Regions from separate parts of the Oceanobacillus locisalsi genome, predicted to be linked through region 2. Evidence: predicted binding sites of a transcription regulator. Region 2 holds the regulator's gene; the other holds the start of a gene.

Region 1 (7,551 bases), on a different contig from region 2:
TCAGGCATTAAATGCATTAGCCAGCGCCGTTGCGATGAGTTCCATCGGAAAGCATGGGATACGGAAAATGGCGGAATTGAATATGCAGAAAGCCCGTTATGCAAAAAAGAAATTAAAGGAGATGGGGTTAGCTGTTGTTTATGAGGGTTCATTTTTCAATGAATTTGTGATTCAGCTCGATCAGGACATTGCAAAAGTGAATGCTGCTTTACATGATAAAGGATTCCTCGGCGGTTTTGATTTAGGAAACGTTGACCCATCCTATCATGGCCAGATGCTAGTCGCTGTGACAGAGATTCGTACCAAACAAGAAATCAATCAATTTGCTGAAGAATTGGGGGATATGCATGTCTGATAAAAATTTTCCGTTATTATTTGAGCGTGGTAAAGCAGGAAGAACGAGCTACAGTTTACCGGAACTGGAAATAGAAGCCTTTAATTTAGAAGAAGAGTTAGAGGATCGTTATATTCGCAAGGAACCGCCAAAGCTTCCGGAAGTAAGTGAATTGGATATTATACGCCATTATACCGGCCTTGCATCCCGAAATTATGGGGTTGATTCCGGTTTCTATCCGCTCGGTTCCTGTACGATGAAGTATAATCCTAAAATCAATGAAGATATTGCCCGCCTGGAAGGTTTTAGTCATATTCATCCTTATCAGGATCCAAGTACAGTACAAGGTGCTTTAGAAATGCTTTATGATTTGCAGGAGTCCTTAAAAGAAATTACCGGCATGCATGAGGTATCGCTGCAGTCATCAGCTGGCGCACAAGGAGAATGGACTGCATTAATGATGATTCGCGCCTTTCATGAAGCCAATGGAGATGATCATCGTACGAAAGTCATTGTACCGGATTCTGCGCATGGAACGAATCCGGCATCTGCAGCAGTGGCGGGATTTGAGGCTGTTACTGTAAAATCGAATGCAGAAGGACTTGTAGATTTGGATGATTTACGCCGTGTTACCGGAGATGATACAGCGGCATTAATGCTTACGAATCCGAATACGTTAGGGTTATTTGAAAAAGATATTTTAGAAATGGCTGAAATTATTCATGGAGCCGGCGGAAAACTATACTATGACGGTGCTAATTTGAATGCAATTATGGGCTATGTAAGACCGGGAGACATGGGGTTTGATGCGGTACATTTAAATCTTCATAAAACGTTTACGGGTCCTCATGGCGGCGGGGGTCCAGGATCAGGACCGGTAGGAGTGAGCAAGGAGCTGGCAGCTTATTTGCCAAAACCATTAATTATAAAGGAACAAGATACCTTTCGCTTTGATTATGACATGCCACAGTCTATCGGCCGGGTCAAACCGTTTTATGGGAATTTTGGTATTAACCTGCGAGCGTATACGTATATTCGGACGATGGGTGCAGAAGGCCTGAAAAAGGTTAGTGAATATGCCGTACTCAATGCAAATTATTTGATGCGCAAATTGGAAAAGGTATTTCAGCTGCCTTATCCGCAGCATTGTAAGCATGAATTTGTATTGTCAGGAAGCATTCAGAAAAAATTGGGCGTTCGTACGTTAGATATGGCGAAAAGACTGTTGGATTTTGATGTTCATCCGCCAACCATTTATTTTCCATTGAATGTAGAAGAGGGAATGATGGTAGAGCCAACAGAAACCGAATCGAAAGAAACGCTTGATTCTTTTGTGGACATTATGACCCGAATTGCAAAAGAAGCAGAAGAGGAACCGGAAATTGTCCAGGAAGCGCCGCATCATACAATCGTAAAGCGGATGGACGAAGCAACAGCAGCACGTAAACCCATTCTGCGTTATGAGAACACGTAAATAATATCTCAACTTTCGCATCTAAGAAAAAATATATAAACCTTGCTGTTCCAGGATGAACAGGCTCTCTATTATCATGCTCTCTTTGAGTTAATTCATCCTTTTGATATGATGTATAGCAACCGCTCCGGCCAACCACTCCGCTTTCCATGGGGACGGCTTCAGCTAACTTGAAAAGAAACCCGCTTTTCAAGTGGATCTTCAGCTCGCCCTGTTCCCATAGGAGTCTCCGTGGTTGGCCTGCGCTCTGATAGGATTCTGCAGCGGATGGAAGAAATAACATCTTGATGAAGTGAGATGAAAGAATCGCTTTGTAGCCTCAATAAATAATCATTAATTTGTTCAGCTATGTCAATCGTATAGAATATCCCACTAGCGGAGGCGGCCCGTTTTGTCTCCTGAGGGATCAGTACCATCTGAAGATGCCCTTTTGCCAAGTGCTCTTCTTGGCAAAAGTTAGCTGAAGAGCGTGCCCCTAGGAAAGCAAAACGGTCCGCCGCAGCGGTCAACTTACACTTTATCTTCTCATCCTAGTCAACAGATGTATGGAAAGGAAGTTACTTTTCATAGTGCAAAAGTTGCGTAATAATAAAAAACTGATTCAGAATTTGTCCTGAATCAGTTTTTTTATCGCAGTGTAACTGGCTATAAGACTCCCACTTTAAAAATAGAGAAAAATCGAAAATTGTAAGTGGGAGATCCAACAGCCAGTAACGGCCCGATTCGTTCAACTAAACTTCAGTGGGGATGAAAGAACCTCCCCACTGAAGGAAGTTTCACTTTATATGAAAGCACATAACTTTCTTATTATTTATTTTTTCGTTTTAATCTTTCCGGTCCATTTTTTAAATCCGCCTTTAAGCTGATAAATATCTGTAAATCCTTTTTTATGCAGCAACTGAGCAGCTCTTGCGGAACGGGTGCTGTTTTGGCAATACAGATATACAGGCTTGTCCTTCCGTAATTCGACCAGTCTTTGTTTCATTTGAGTAACCGGTATATTGCGTGCTCCCAGAATATGCCCTTTGTCAAATTCCTGCGGCTCGCGTACATCAATTAGTTGTGCTTTCCGGTAACCTTCTATAAATTGATCTTCTGTCAGTACGTGTAAATAAGTGCGTTGTCTATAGTAGCGAAAAATAGCAATCGCAAGTAAAACAACTAGAGCAATGAGTAAAAACGTCATTTTATTTCCCCCGTCTATCTTTATATTCTACATCTTTATTATATGGGTAGTGATTTTATTTTTCAAAGTTTTTATTTAGCAAGCCGGTAGCTATTCTAACAAAATAGCTAAAGTAACGCTTTTTCTCCTCTGAAGGAGAGTCAAAAAATGAATAGCGTTCGCAGTAAAATGATTTTTTATTCTGATAATTAACTATATATTGTGTCTAATTAATGAAATGAATACTATATATTGTTTCGGGAGGGCGGGGTATGATAAAATGAGAAGTAATCAATTGTAAGACAAGGAGCGATCATATTGACTACCCATGTAAAATCATTAAGACAAATAAATACAGATATGCTTAATGAAGATATCAAAAATTTCGACGCTGTTCATCCAATTACTAAAGAAATGCATATCACCCATCAAGGTGTATCTCGGCTAGTCATGCTGGATCGATATGCATATAAAGATACGGAGAAAAAAACATTAAAAAAAGGTGATTTTGTCGTTTTAACCGTAAAAGCAGATCCTAAATTTCCAGCACGGGGTCTTGGATTTATTATAGATATAAATTGGGAAGATAACAAGGCAGAAGTAGCTGTTGACTCGGATTATACTGGTGTTTTAGATCAGGAAGAAGAGCGGGAAACCGGTGTGATTACACGTTCACTTGATGTTATCGAGAAACCGCTGGAAATTTATTATGAACAAATTGCTAAAAGAAATGCGACCGGACTTGCAGAAGTAGAAGAAACGCAAGAGAGAAAAAACGCATCATTTGATGCTTTCTATAATCAATTGGTTTCTATGAACTTTATACCGGCAGGCCGTGTTCTGTATGGTGCAGGTGCGGACACAGATGTAACCTATTTTAATTGCTATGTGATGCCGTTTGTAAAAGATTCACGCGAAGGCATTTCCGATCATCGTAAACAGGTAATGGAAATTATGTCGCGCGGCGGCGGTGTAGGGACAAACGGTTCCACATTAAGGCCGCGGAATACACTGGCCAGAGGGGTCAATGGTAAATCTTCAGGAAGTGTCTCCTGGCTGGATGATATTGCCAAATTGACGAATCTGGTTGAACAGGGCGGTTCCAGACGTGGTGCACAAATGATTATGCTCGTCGATTCGCACCCGGATATTGTAGAATTTATTATTTCTAAAATGCAGAATCCGCGTATTTTGCGCTATCTGATAGAAAATACAGAGGACGAGCAAATGAAGCAGCTGGCCAATGAAAAATTAAAGTTTACCCCTTTAACAGAAACGGAATTTGATTTGTATCAGGGAATTGTGAATTATAAGGCGATCCCCGGCCAAGGCGGTTTTACGGATGCTGCCATGAAACAAGCAACAGATAAGCTGCGAGATGGAGGAACTTATTCCGTTCATAACCCGGAATTTCTGGCAGGTGCTAATATTTCTGTCTGCATTACCAAAGAATTTATGGAGGCCGTAGAACAAGATGCGGATTATGAGCTGCGCTTCCCTGATGTAGAAAATTATACCCCGGAAGAAATGAAAGCTTATAACGAGCAGTGGCATGAAGCGGGAGATGTCCGTAAGTGGGAAGAAATGGGCTATGGCGTTCGTGTGTATCGGAAAGTAAGAGCGAAAGAACTGTGGAACTTAATCAATATCTGTGCAACTTATTCCGCAGAACCGGGCATTTTCTTTATTGATAATGCCAATGATATGACAAATGCGAAAGCGTACGGTCAGCAAATCGTTGCCACAAACCCATGCGGAGAACAGCCGCTTGCGCCATTTTCTGTTTGTAACCTAGCCGCTGTTAATCTGGCGGAAATGGCAGATAAGAAAACCAAGACCGTCCATGTAGAAAAGTTAAAAGACACCGTGGAGACCGGTGTCCGGATGCAGGATAATGTGATTGATGCAACACCGTATTTTCTTTCCGAAAACAGAAAGCAGGCTTTAGGCGAAAGACGTGTCGGCTTAGGCGTGATGGGGTTGCATGACCTATTAATTTATTGTGAGACAGCTTACGGATCAGAAGAAGGAAATAAACTTGTGGATCAAGTGTTTGAAGTAATTGCAACTACTGCCTACCGTACTTCCATTGAGTTAGCAAAAGAAAAAGGCAGTTTCCCGTTCTTGGTAGGGGAAACAGAGAAAGAAACAAAAACACTTCGGGAACGTTTTATTCAAACAGGGTATATGCAAAAAATGCCTGCAGATATTCGAGAAGGTGTGTTAGAGCATGGTATCCGAAACTCACATCTGCTGACGGTCGCTCCAACTGGAAGTACCGGTACGATGGTCGGAGTAAGTACAGGTCTTGAGCCATACTTCTCATTTTCTTACTACAGAAGCGGGCGATTAGGCAAATTTATTGAAGTAAAAGCGGATATTGTCGAGGAGTATTTAGAGGAGCATCCCGAAGCAGCCGATCAGGACTTGCCAGATTGGTTTGTTACTGCCATGGATTTAAGTCCTGAAGCCCATGCGGATACACAATGTATCATCCAGCGCTGGGTAGACAGTTCCATTTCCAAAACGGTAAATGCACCGAAAGGATATACCGTTGATCAGGTAGAAAGTGTATATCGCCGGTTGTATAATGGCGGAGCAAAAGGCGGTACTGTCTATGTGGACGGAAGCAGAGATACGCAAGTCTTAACTTTAAAAGCAGAAGATACTCAAACCGGAGAACAAACCGAATTGTTCCCGAATGAGCAAGAAGATAAAAAAATTGTGCTGATGGATACTATTCAGGAATTAGATAAAACGAATGTAACAATCGGTTCCGAGGTCGGGGATACATGTCCTGTATGCCGGGAAGGAAGCGTGAAAGACATCGGCGGCTGTAATACGTGCACCAGCTGCGGAGCACAATTGAAATGTGGTTTGTAAAACAAAAAACGTATTATAATCTCTTGTTAAGGAACAAAGAGACACAAAAATTACTGCTGCAGCCTGATATCGTCATTGCTGATGATATCAGGCTGTTTTCTTTTCAGAAAAAATTCATCAGCCGTTTCTGGTATGCCATGGGCTCAAAAAAACATGTTTGCAATGTATGTGCTATATAAAGAATAATGGCTTGAGTTTTTTAGAAAAATAAGCTATGATTAATTTAGAAAAAAAGTTTCCTTTGATAAAAAAAATTAACGTTTTTATTGAAGGATTGATTTTGTTTCCTTGTGACCAAACAGAGAAAGGAGCTTTTTATGCCAACACCAAGCATGGAAGACTATATTGAAATTATTTATAATTTAATGGAAGCCAAAGGATACGCCAGAGTTTCATCCATTGCAGAGGCGTTAGAAGTACATCCTTCTTCCGTCACGAAGATGGTACAGAAATTGGACAAGGATAATTATTTAGACTATGAAAAATATCGTGGATTTGTGTTGACATCAAAAGGTAAAAAAATAGGGGAACGTCTTGTTTTTAGACACGAACTGCTGGAAGACTTTCTGGAGTTAATTGGCGTGAATGAAGAACATATATATGATGATGTCGAAGGGATTGAGCACCATCTCAGTTGGAATTCCATTGACAGGATAGCAGATGTTGTTGCTTATTTTAAAGAAGATGAGCAGCGTAGAAATGATTTACAGAAAACAAGTGAAGCAAATAAAGCATAGCCAGTTGTTCAAGGAATAACTGGTTTTTTAATTGTGTTTTCATACAAATCTATAGATAACCAATGTGCTTTTATGTGTTATGGAAAACATTCTTATCGAAAGTTCCTGCCATCCTGTATCATAAATCGGCAAGCATAATAAACAAGCTGATAAGCGTATAAATCAATAAGCACCTATACAGGATGGAGCGATAGGATGAAAATTGATGCTGTGTTTTCGGGCGGGGGCGTGAAAGGATTTGCTTATGTCGGTGTTTTAGAGTCTTGGCAAGAGAAAAATCTGCAGGTAGAGCGTGCTGCAGGGACTTCTGCAGGAGCAATTGTAGCAGGGCTATTAGCTGCAGGTTACCATTATGAAGATATTAAACATATCATGAAAACACTGGATGTTGAGAAATTAGCCGATCCGCCGCTTTTATCAAAGGTATTGCCGGTAACGAAATGGCTGTTTCTTTACTTTCAATTAGGATTATATAAGGGAGAACAGCTGGAAGTATGGCTGCAGGATATTCTTGCCAGGAAGGGCGTCTATCAATTTAGTGATTTGAAATCCGGTTCATTAAAGGTGGTCGCTAGTGATTTATCGCTAGGTAAATTGGTTGTGCTGCCGGATGACCTGGAGCGTGTTTATGGACTGCATCCGGACACGTTCTCTGTGGCTGCTGCTATTCGTATGAGCGCTGGATTCCCATATTTTTTTATGCCGAAAAGGCTGCAAGGCAGAAAAAAAGAAAAAAGCGTCATCGTTGACGGCGGTTTACTGAGTAATTTCCCATTATGGGTTTTTTCCGAAGAGGCAAAAAAGCAGCCTCGTCCGGTGATTGGTGTGAAATTAACAGATCCTTCTGCGTCGTTGGAACCTCGTAAAATTCAAAATGCCCTCCAAATGTTTCCGGCCCTTTTTGCGACGATGAAGCAGGCGCATGACAATCGGTATATCTCAAAGCAGCAAGCAGATC
Region 2 (7,551 bases):
GACCGGCCGTTTGAGTTCTGTGGATCCCAATTTGCAAAATATTCCTATCCGGTTGGAGGAAGGCCGAAAAATACGGCAAGCTTTCGTTCCATCACACCAAGGATGGAAAATGTTTGCAGCGGATTATTCACAAATTGAACTGCGGGTGCTGGCTCACATTGCGGACGATGAGAAATTAAAAATGGCGTTTCAAAATGATTTAGACATTCATACGCAAACGGCCATGGATGTATTTCATGTAGAACGGGAAGAGGTTACCTCAAATATGCGCCGTCAAGCGAAGGCTGTTAACTTTGGAATTGTGTATGGCATAAGTGATTACGGATTATCTCAAAACTTAGGAATCACCAGAAAAGAAGCCAAGCAATTTATCGAACGGTATTTCAGCAGCTATCCAAATGTTAAAGCATACATGGATGATATCGTCGTAGAGGCAAAGCAAAAGGGATATGTCTCCACGTTAATGAACCGCCGCCGCTATTTGCCGGATATTACGAGCCGGAATTTCAATGTGCGCAGTTTTGCGGAGAGAACGGCAATGAACACACCGATTCAGGGAAGTGCAGCTGATATTATTAAAAAGGCCATGATTGATTTAGATAATCGGATGAAACAAGAAAAACTGCAAGCCAAGCTTTTATTACAAGTCCATGATGAATTGATTTTAGAAGCACCAGAGAACGAAATAGAGACGTTAAAGAAAATTGTTCCAGAAATGATGGAAAAAACAGTAGATATTTCGGTTCCTTTGAAAGTGGATTATTCTTATGGCGAGAGCTGGTTTGACGCGAAGTAAGGGGAAGAAGAAATGCCGGAATTACCAGAAGTAGAAACCATAAAAGAGACATTGACATTACTTGTTCAGGGAAAAACAATCGAAAAAGTAGATGTTTTTTGGGCAAATATGATAAAGCAGCCGGATGATGCCGAGATTTTTAAGCATCTGCTGGAGGGGCAAACGTTTCAAGAAATAAATAGAAAAGGAAAGTTCCTGTTGTTTTATTTTGATGATTATGTCCTTGTGTCTCATTTAAGAATGGAAGGAAAGTATCGTCTGCATCAGCCGGATGAAGAGATGGACAAACATACACATGTTATCTTTCATTTAGAAGGCGGAGAATCATTACACTATAACGATGTTCGCAAGTTTGGAACGATGCACCTGTTAGCAAAAGGAACAGAATTTACACAGGCTCCTTTGCTTGCTCTTGGGCCTGAACCGTTCGAGGAGGATTTTACAACAGAGTATTTTTACCAGAAGTTACAAAAATCATCGCGGTTTATTAAAACAGCGCTTTTGGATCAACATCTGGTGACAGGGCTTGGGAATATCTATGTGGATGAAACATTATTCCGGTCCGGGGTCCATCCTCTGACACTGTGCAATGAACTGACAAAAACAGAAGCAGAAGCAATTCGCCACGCCGCCATTGAAACACTACAGGAAGCAGTAGAGGCAGGCGGCACAACCATTCGCAGTTATGTAGACAGCCAAGGAAATATGGGAATGTTTCAACAGGTATTATTTGTGTATGGTCAAGATAAACAACCGTGTAAAACATGCGGAGAAGAAATTATAAAAATAAAGGTCGGCGGACGGGGGACCCATGTATGCCCTTATTGCCAGCCGCAAAAGGTGAATGATGTATGAGTTTAGTAATTGGCTTAACTGGAGGCATTGCAAGCGGAAAAAGTACAATATCCCAAATGTTTACTGCATCCGATATTCCAGTTATTGATGCGGATGTGATAGCGAGAGAGGTAGTAGAACCTGGAGAAGCTTCCTATCAGCAGGTAGTTGATCTGTTTGGTGAAGATATAGTAAGGGCGGATGGCACAATTGATCGTCCGAAACTCGGTTCGATTGTTTTTTCCAATGAAGAAAAAAGAGAACAATTAAATCAAATTGTCCATCCAGCTGTGCGTAAACGAATGCTCAAGAAAAAAGAAGACTACATCAACCAAGGAGAAAAATGTGTCGTACTGGATATTCCTTTGCTGTTTGAAAGCAAACTCACTTCCTTGGCTGATAAAACGTTAGTGGTATTTGTAGATGAAAACACACAGTTAAAACGGTTAATGGAAAGGAATCAGTTGAGTGAACAGGAAGCGATGGATCGGATCACTTCGCAAATGGCACTTGCAGAAAAAGCCCGGCTTGCAGATGCAGTGATTGATAACAACGGAACGATAGAAGCAAGCAAAGCACAATTCACAGATTTACTAAAAAAGTGGGAAGTAATTAAATAACATGCAGAAACACCATCGGAACTTTTTGAAGTGAAGATGGTGTTTTTTTGGCAGAAAATAATTAGGTTACATTTTTAATATTTTATGACACACTTTCTTGCGTTTGTGTTATACTAATTATAACAAAAGATAAAAAGTATAACATTATTGGGAGGAATAAAGTGCTTATGGAGAAGACGCGTATTGCAATAACAGGTTTTGGTCGAATTGGCAGAATGGTTTTTCGTCAAGCAATGGAAGAGGATCATTTAGACGTTGTAGCTATCAATGCAAGTTACCCGTCGGAAACGCTGGCTCATCTCATAAAATATGATAGTGTCCATGGTCCTTTTCAAGGTAATGTGGAAGCGTTACCGGACAAATTGATTGTGAATCAGAAAGAAATTCTTCTGGTCAATTCCAGAGAACCTGAAAAATTGCCTTGGAAAGACTTAGGTATTGATATTGTTGTTGAAGCAACCGGTAAATTTAAAACAAAAAAGGAAGCCGGGCGTCACTTGCAGGCAGGAGCGAAAAAAGTAGTGATTACCGCTCCTGGAAAAGAAGTCGACAAAACGATTGTTATCGGTGTCAATGAAAATGATTATAATCCAGATGCAGATGATGTTATCTCGAATGCATCTTGTACAACAAATTGTTTAGCTCCTGTGGTTAAAGTGATTGATGATCATTTCACTATAGAGAATGGCTTAATGACGACGGTGCACGCATTTACAAACGATCAGAAGAATATTGATAATCCGCATAAAGACTTGCGTCGGGCAAGAAGCTGCACCCAATCTATTATTCCGACTACGACCGGTGCTGCCAAGGCGCTGGCAGAAGTCATGCCTGGTCTTAAAGGAAAATTACACGGGATGGCATTGCGCGTGCCGACACCAAATGTGTCTTTGGTGGATTTGGTGATTGATATTGAAGAAGATGTTACGGAAGAAGAAGTGAACGCCATTTTCAAACAGGCGGCAGAAGGAAGTATGCGAGGCATTATTCAATATTCAGATGAACCTTTAGTTTCTATTGATTATACAACAAGCACTTATTCTGCAACCATAGACGGGCTTTCCACCATCGTAATGGATAATAATAAGATAAAAATTATTGCCTGGTATGATAATGAATGGGGTTATTCCAAACGCGTTGTCGATTTAGTAAGTTATGTCGGTTTCAGATTAGAACAAAATGTCAGCTTAACCTCATAATACAGCAGAAAGAGCCTGTGTGAGAGATTTCTCGCACAGGCTCTACTTTTACATTTTTCACCCCTTGTCCTTTTACATACTCAATTTTCGCGTCTGAGAATAAGCATACAAACCTTGCTGTTCTAGGATGAACATGATTTCTATTATCATGCTTGCTTTTCGTTACAGCGTCCTTCTATTTTTTGAACAGGGTATGGTGTATAGCAACCGCTCCGGCCAAGCCCTCCGTTTTCCGACGTCCTGGGACTGCGGTTACTCGCCCCATCAAAACCGTTGTACGTTGGAAAGCAAAACGGTCCTCCGCAGCGGTCATCTTACACTTTTCCTTCTCCTCTATCAACAGCTGTACGGAAAAGAAGTTACTTTTTAAAGTGCGAAAGTTAAGTTACATAATAGAGGAGAAAGTGAAATTCTGCTGAAGCGAGCATTCTTTTACAGCCTTTTAACATTCCCTAGTAGTTCACATGCGTAAATCATGTTAAAATAGTATAGATAGAAGTAGATTATAGAGTTTTTTCGGATTTACCTAAAACGATACAATCAGGATGTGTTTGTACATGCCATTGGGAGATAGAATAAAACGATTTTTTAATAATCATGCAGAAACTAGCGATTATCATATAGATAATGAATTAAAAACCAAGTATTATAAAGCAAGTAAGCATGCAGTGATGGAGGAACTGGAGGCATTTTTCAATGCGGACCCTGGTTTTTCCATTCATGCCCGTTCGGAACAGCGCGGGGAGATAAGTGCAGTAAGTAAACGAGGGAAAAATGTTCTGATTATAGCTACGGTTATTATGGTGCGGCCATACCAAACTGCACTTGATTTTTCGGTAACGACAGATACTGCTTTCCGCATCGATTTTGGTTACAGTGATAAGGTAATCAAGAAAATATATCGGCATATAAACCAAAAGTTACCAAAAACGGAAGGTAATTGAGATAGGAGTGAACGAAATGCGTTGTTCCAATTGTAACAACAAAAATACGAAAGTGTTAGATTCCCGCCCCATAGAAGAAGGAGCAGCCATACGCAGACGCAGGGAGTGTGAAAAGTGCGGATTTCGTTTTACTACTTTTGAACGGATAGAAGAAGTGCCGCTTATTGTAGTAAAAAAAGACGGCATGCGCCAGGAATTTTCAAGAGAAAAGTTGACAAGAGGAATTATCAGAGCTTGTGAGAAACGTCCAGTAGCGGTAGATACAATAGAAAGTATTGCTTTGGAAGTGGAAAAGAATTTACGAAATGCTGGAAATTCCGAAGTATCCAGTCATACAGTGGGCGAGATGGTGATGGAAAGACTGGCAGAAGTGGACGAAGTATCGTATGTCAGGTTTGCTTCTGTATACCGTCAATTTAAAGACATCACTGTATTTTTGGACGAGCTGAAAGAGATTATTAAGTCAGACAAGCAGACAGAGGAAGAATAACAGCGAAAAGGATGGATCAGAATGAATGCAATCGGAAAAATTCTTCCTGTTGACGGGTACGAAGTTGTTATGGATGAACAGCCTTCCATTGATTTCAATGCCTCTTTGACACATTTTTACCAGCCTTTAATCGGGATTCAGGCCGTATCTTTATATTATACGTTATTCTATGAGGTGGATCACACCCGGCAAATACAGACGCACCATACGTTAATGACGTATTTGAATCTGTCGCTGGATGATATTTATCGCGCGCGTATTAAATTGGAAGCTATCGGTTTATTGAAGACTTATAAACGGCGGGAAGAAAGCAGAGACTATTATACGTATCGGATACAGCGTCCTTTTTCCCCCGATCAGTTTCTAAGAGAAGCTATGTTGTCCCAGCTGTTACTGCATCATATCGGAGAACAGAAATACCATGCCCTTCATACACGTTATGCAAAGGAGACCTACCCTTATGGGGAAGAGGTAACTGCCGATTTTAATGACGTATTTGATACGGTAACGCCACCTAAATCTGCAGCCGGGAATCATATAGAAATGGAAGAGCAGCATATGGCGTCAGACGTAATGGATTTTTCCTGGATAGAACAATCACTCCGCCAGCGGTTTATTCCAGTTGAAAATGTGTTACATCCAGCAAATAAAAAACTTATTTATCAGATGAAGACATTATATGATGCAGAAAGTGCAGAAATAGAAAAAGCACTTTTCTGGGCACTGGATGAGGATAATCAATTAAATGAGGAAGAATTTAAATCAGCATGCCATGATATGTTTGTTTCCCGTAATAATGGACAGACGATTCAATTAAATGACAAAATGGCCGCATCTGATGTACAGCCTGAAGTGAAAAAACCTTCTACAAAAGAAGAGCAGTTAATTCACGAACTGGAGACAATTTCTCCAAAACAACTGTTAGAGGATTTGTCAGACGGGAACCGGGCTCCAGAACAGGATATTAAAGTTGTTCGTGAAGTAATGACAAAACAAGGATTGCCAGCTCCAGTCATGAATGTACTCATACACTATGTATTGCTGCAATCAAATATGAAGTTGTCTAAAGCTTATATGGAAACTATTGCTGGCCATTGGTCAAGAGTTGGATTAAAAACAGCAAAAGAAGCGATGGATTTTGCCAAGCGGGAGCAGGAAAAATATAAAGCTGCCAAAAATAAACCGCAGAAAAAGAATAATTATAACAATAATTATAAGAAGGAAGTTGTTCCTGACTGGTTTAATACACGGAAAAAGAAATCATCCAAAACAGCAGCTGATACAAATGTAAGTGAAAAAGAGCAGCAGGAGATTGAAGCTAAGCTGCAAAAATATTTAAATGAAAGCTAAGTAAACGAAGAAAAAATTGGAAGTTCACACATATAAAGGAGGGTCGATTGGTGAAACCGATACAATCAGAATTAAAAGCTTGGATGGACAAAAATGAGAATTTCAAAACCAATTACACCAGAATAAAAAAAGAAATTCTGAGCGATCCCTCTATACAATCATTTTTGCGTGAACATCCGGAACTGACTGATCACGATATTGAAAAACATCTTATGCGATTATATGAATATAAGTCACAATCCAAACAATGTGATCGCTGTGCTTCTTATGGAGAGTGCCAGAATATCATTCAAGGATACTCGCCCTTATTAAGTATGGATAAAAATGAAATCAAACTCAGCTATGAAAAATGCCATTTGCGCGTCGAGGCGGAACAACAAGATGCACAACAGAAATTATTGCAAAGCCTGTATATGCCAAAAGAAATTTTGGAAGCAAAAATGTCAGAGGTGATTCAGGATAAATCAAGAATTGCAGCTATCGGCGCCATTCTCAACTTTTTGGAAGAAGCTAAAACAGCGTTGCCGAAGAAAGGATTATTTCTGCATGGCTCTTTTGGTGTCGGGAAGACGTATCTGTTAGGTGCGATAGCAAACGAATTGAAAAAGCATCACTACTCTTCTACATTGATTTATATGCCGGAGTTTGTACGGGAAATAAAAGGATCTTTTAAAGATGATTCATTTAATGAAAAAATTGATTTCTTTAAAAAAGCGGATGTTTTAATGCTGGATGATATCGGTGCGGAATTACAATCAGCCTGGTTTCGGGACGAGGTGCTTGGATCTGTTCTGCAGTACCGTATGATGGAAGGTCTTCCGGTCTTTTTCTCTTCTAACTTTAATTTAAGTGAACTGGAAAAAGAGCTGGCAAGCACAAGAAACGGCGTGGAAGAAGTAAAAGCCGGCCGGATTATTGAACGGATTAAACAGGTAAGTAATATCGTGGAAATGACCGGAAAAAACAGACGAGACGAATAGAAAAATACTTTTCCAAAAAATTCCTATCATGCCAAATGGGAATTTTTTGGTTTTTTACATTGTCTGTCAATATTTTTTAATAATTCAACTTACGCATCTAAGAATAAGCATATAAACCTTGCTGTACTAGGATGAACATGCTCTCTATCTTTTGAACAAGGTATGGTGTATAGCTACCGCTCCGGCCAAGCCCTCCGCTTTCCGATTGTACAACGGTTTTTGATGGGGTGAGTAATCGCAAAAGCTCTTCGATGGGACGAGTAAGCGCAGCCAACCCCAGGAGTTACGCTTTTAGCCTGCAAACCACTTAGGAGTCTCCATGGTTGGCCTGCGCTCTA

The links. The regulator NrdR, encoded in region 2, represses ribonucleotide reductase genes. The targets are predictions, from matches to a motif close to AACACNATATATNGTGTT.
Region 1: a site for NrdR is predicted at 3,215-3,232, ahead of ACFQ19_RS09340 (vitamin B12-dependent ribonucleotide reductase). Genes of this name have one in related genera too.

What each region holds. Positions count from the first base shown of each region.
Region 1 covers NZ_JBHTKK010000009.1:99,450-107,000, reverse strand. Annotated here, with positions in the region: gene gcvPA (aminomethyl-transferring glycine dehydrogenase subunit GcvPA) at 1-355, shown strand, start outside; gene gcvPB (aminomethyl-transferring glycine dehydrogenase subunit GcvPB) at 348-1,808, shown strand; gene ACFQ19_RS09345 (rhodanese-like domain-containing protein) at 2,620-2,994, opposite strand; gene ACFQ19_RS09340 (vitamin B12-dependent ribonucleotide reductase) at 3,334-5,856, shown strand; gene mntR (transcriptional regulator MntR) at 6,174-6,593, shown strand; gene ACFQ19_RS09330 (patatin-like phospholipase family protein) at 6,789-7,551, shown strand, end outside.
Region 2 covers NZ_JBHTKK010000022.1:32,544-40,094, forward strand. Annotated here, with positions in the region: gene polA (DNA polymerase I) at 1-796, shown strand, start outside; gene mutM (DNA-formamidopyrimidine glycosylase) at 809-1,651, shown strand; gene coaE (dephospho-CoA kinase) at 1,648-2,250, shown strand; gene ACFQ19_RS15580 (glyceraldehyde-3-phosphate dehydrogenase) at 2,418-3,449, shown strand; gene ACFQ19_RS15585 (cytosolic protein) at 4,007-4,393, shown strand; gene nrdR (transcriptional regulator NrdR) at 4,410-4,883, shown strand; gene ACFQ19_RS15595 (replication initiation and membrane attachment family protein) at 4,905-6,233, shown strand; gene dnaI (primosomal protein DnaI) at 6,284-7,213, shown strand.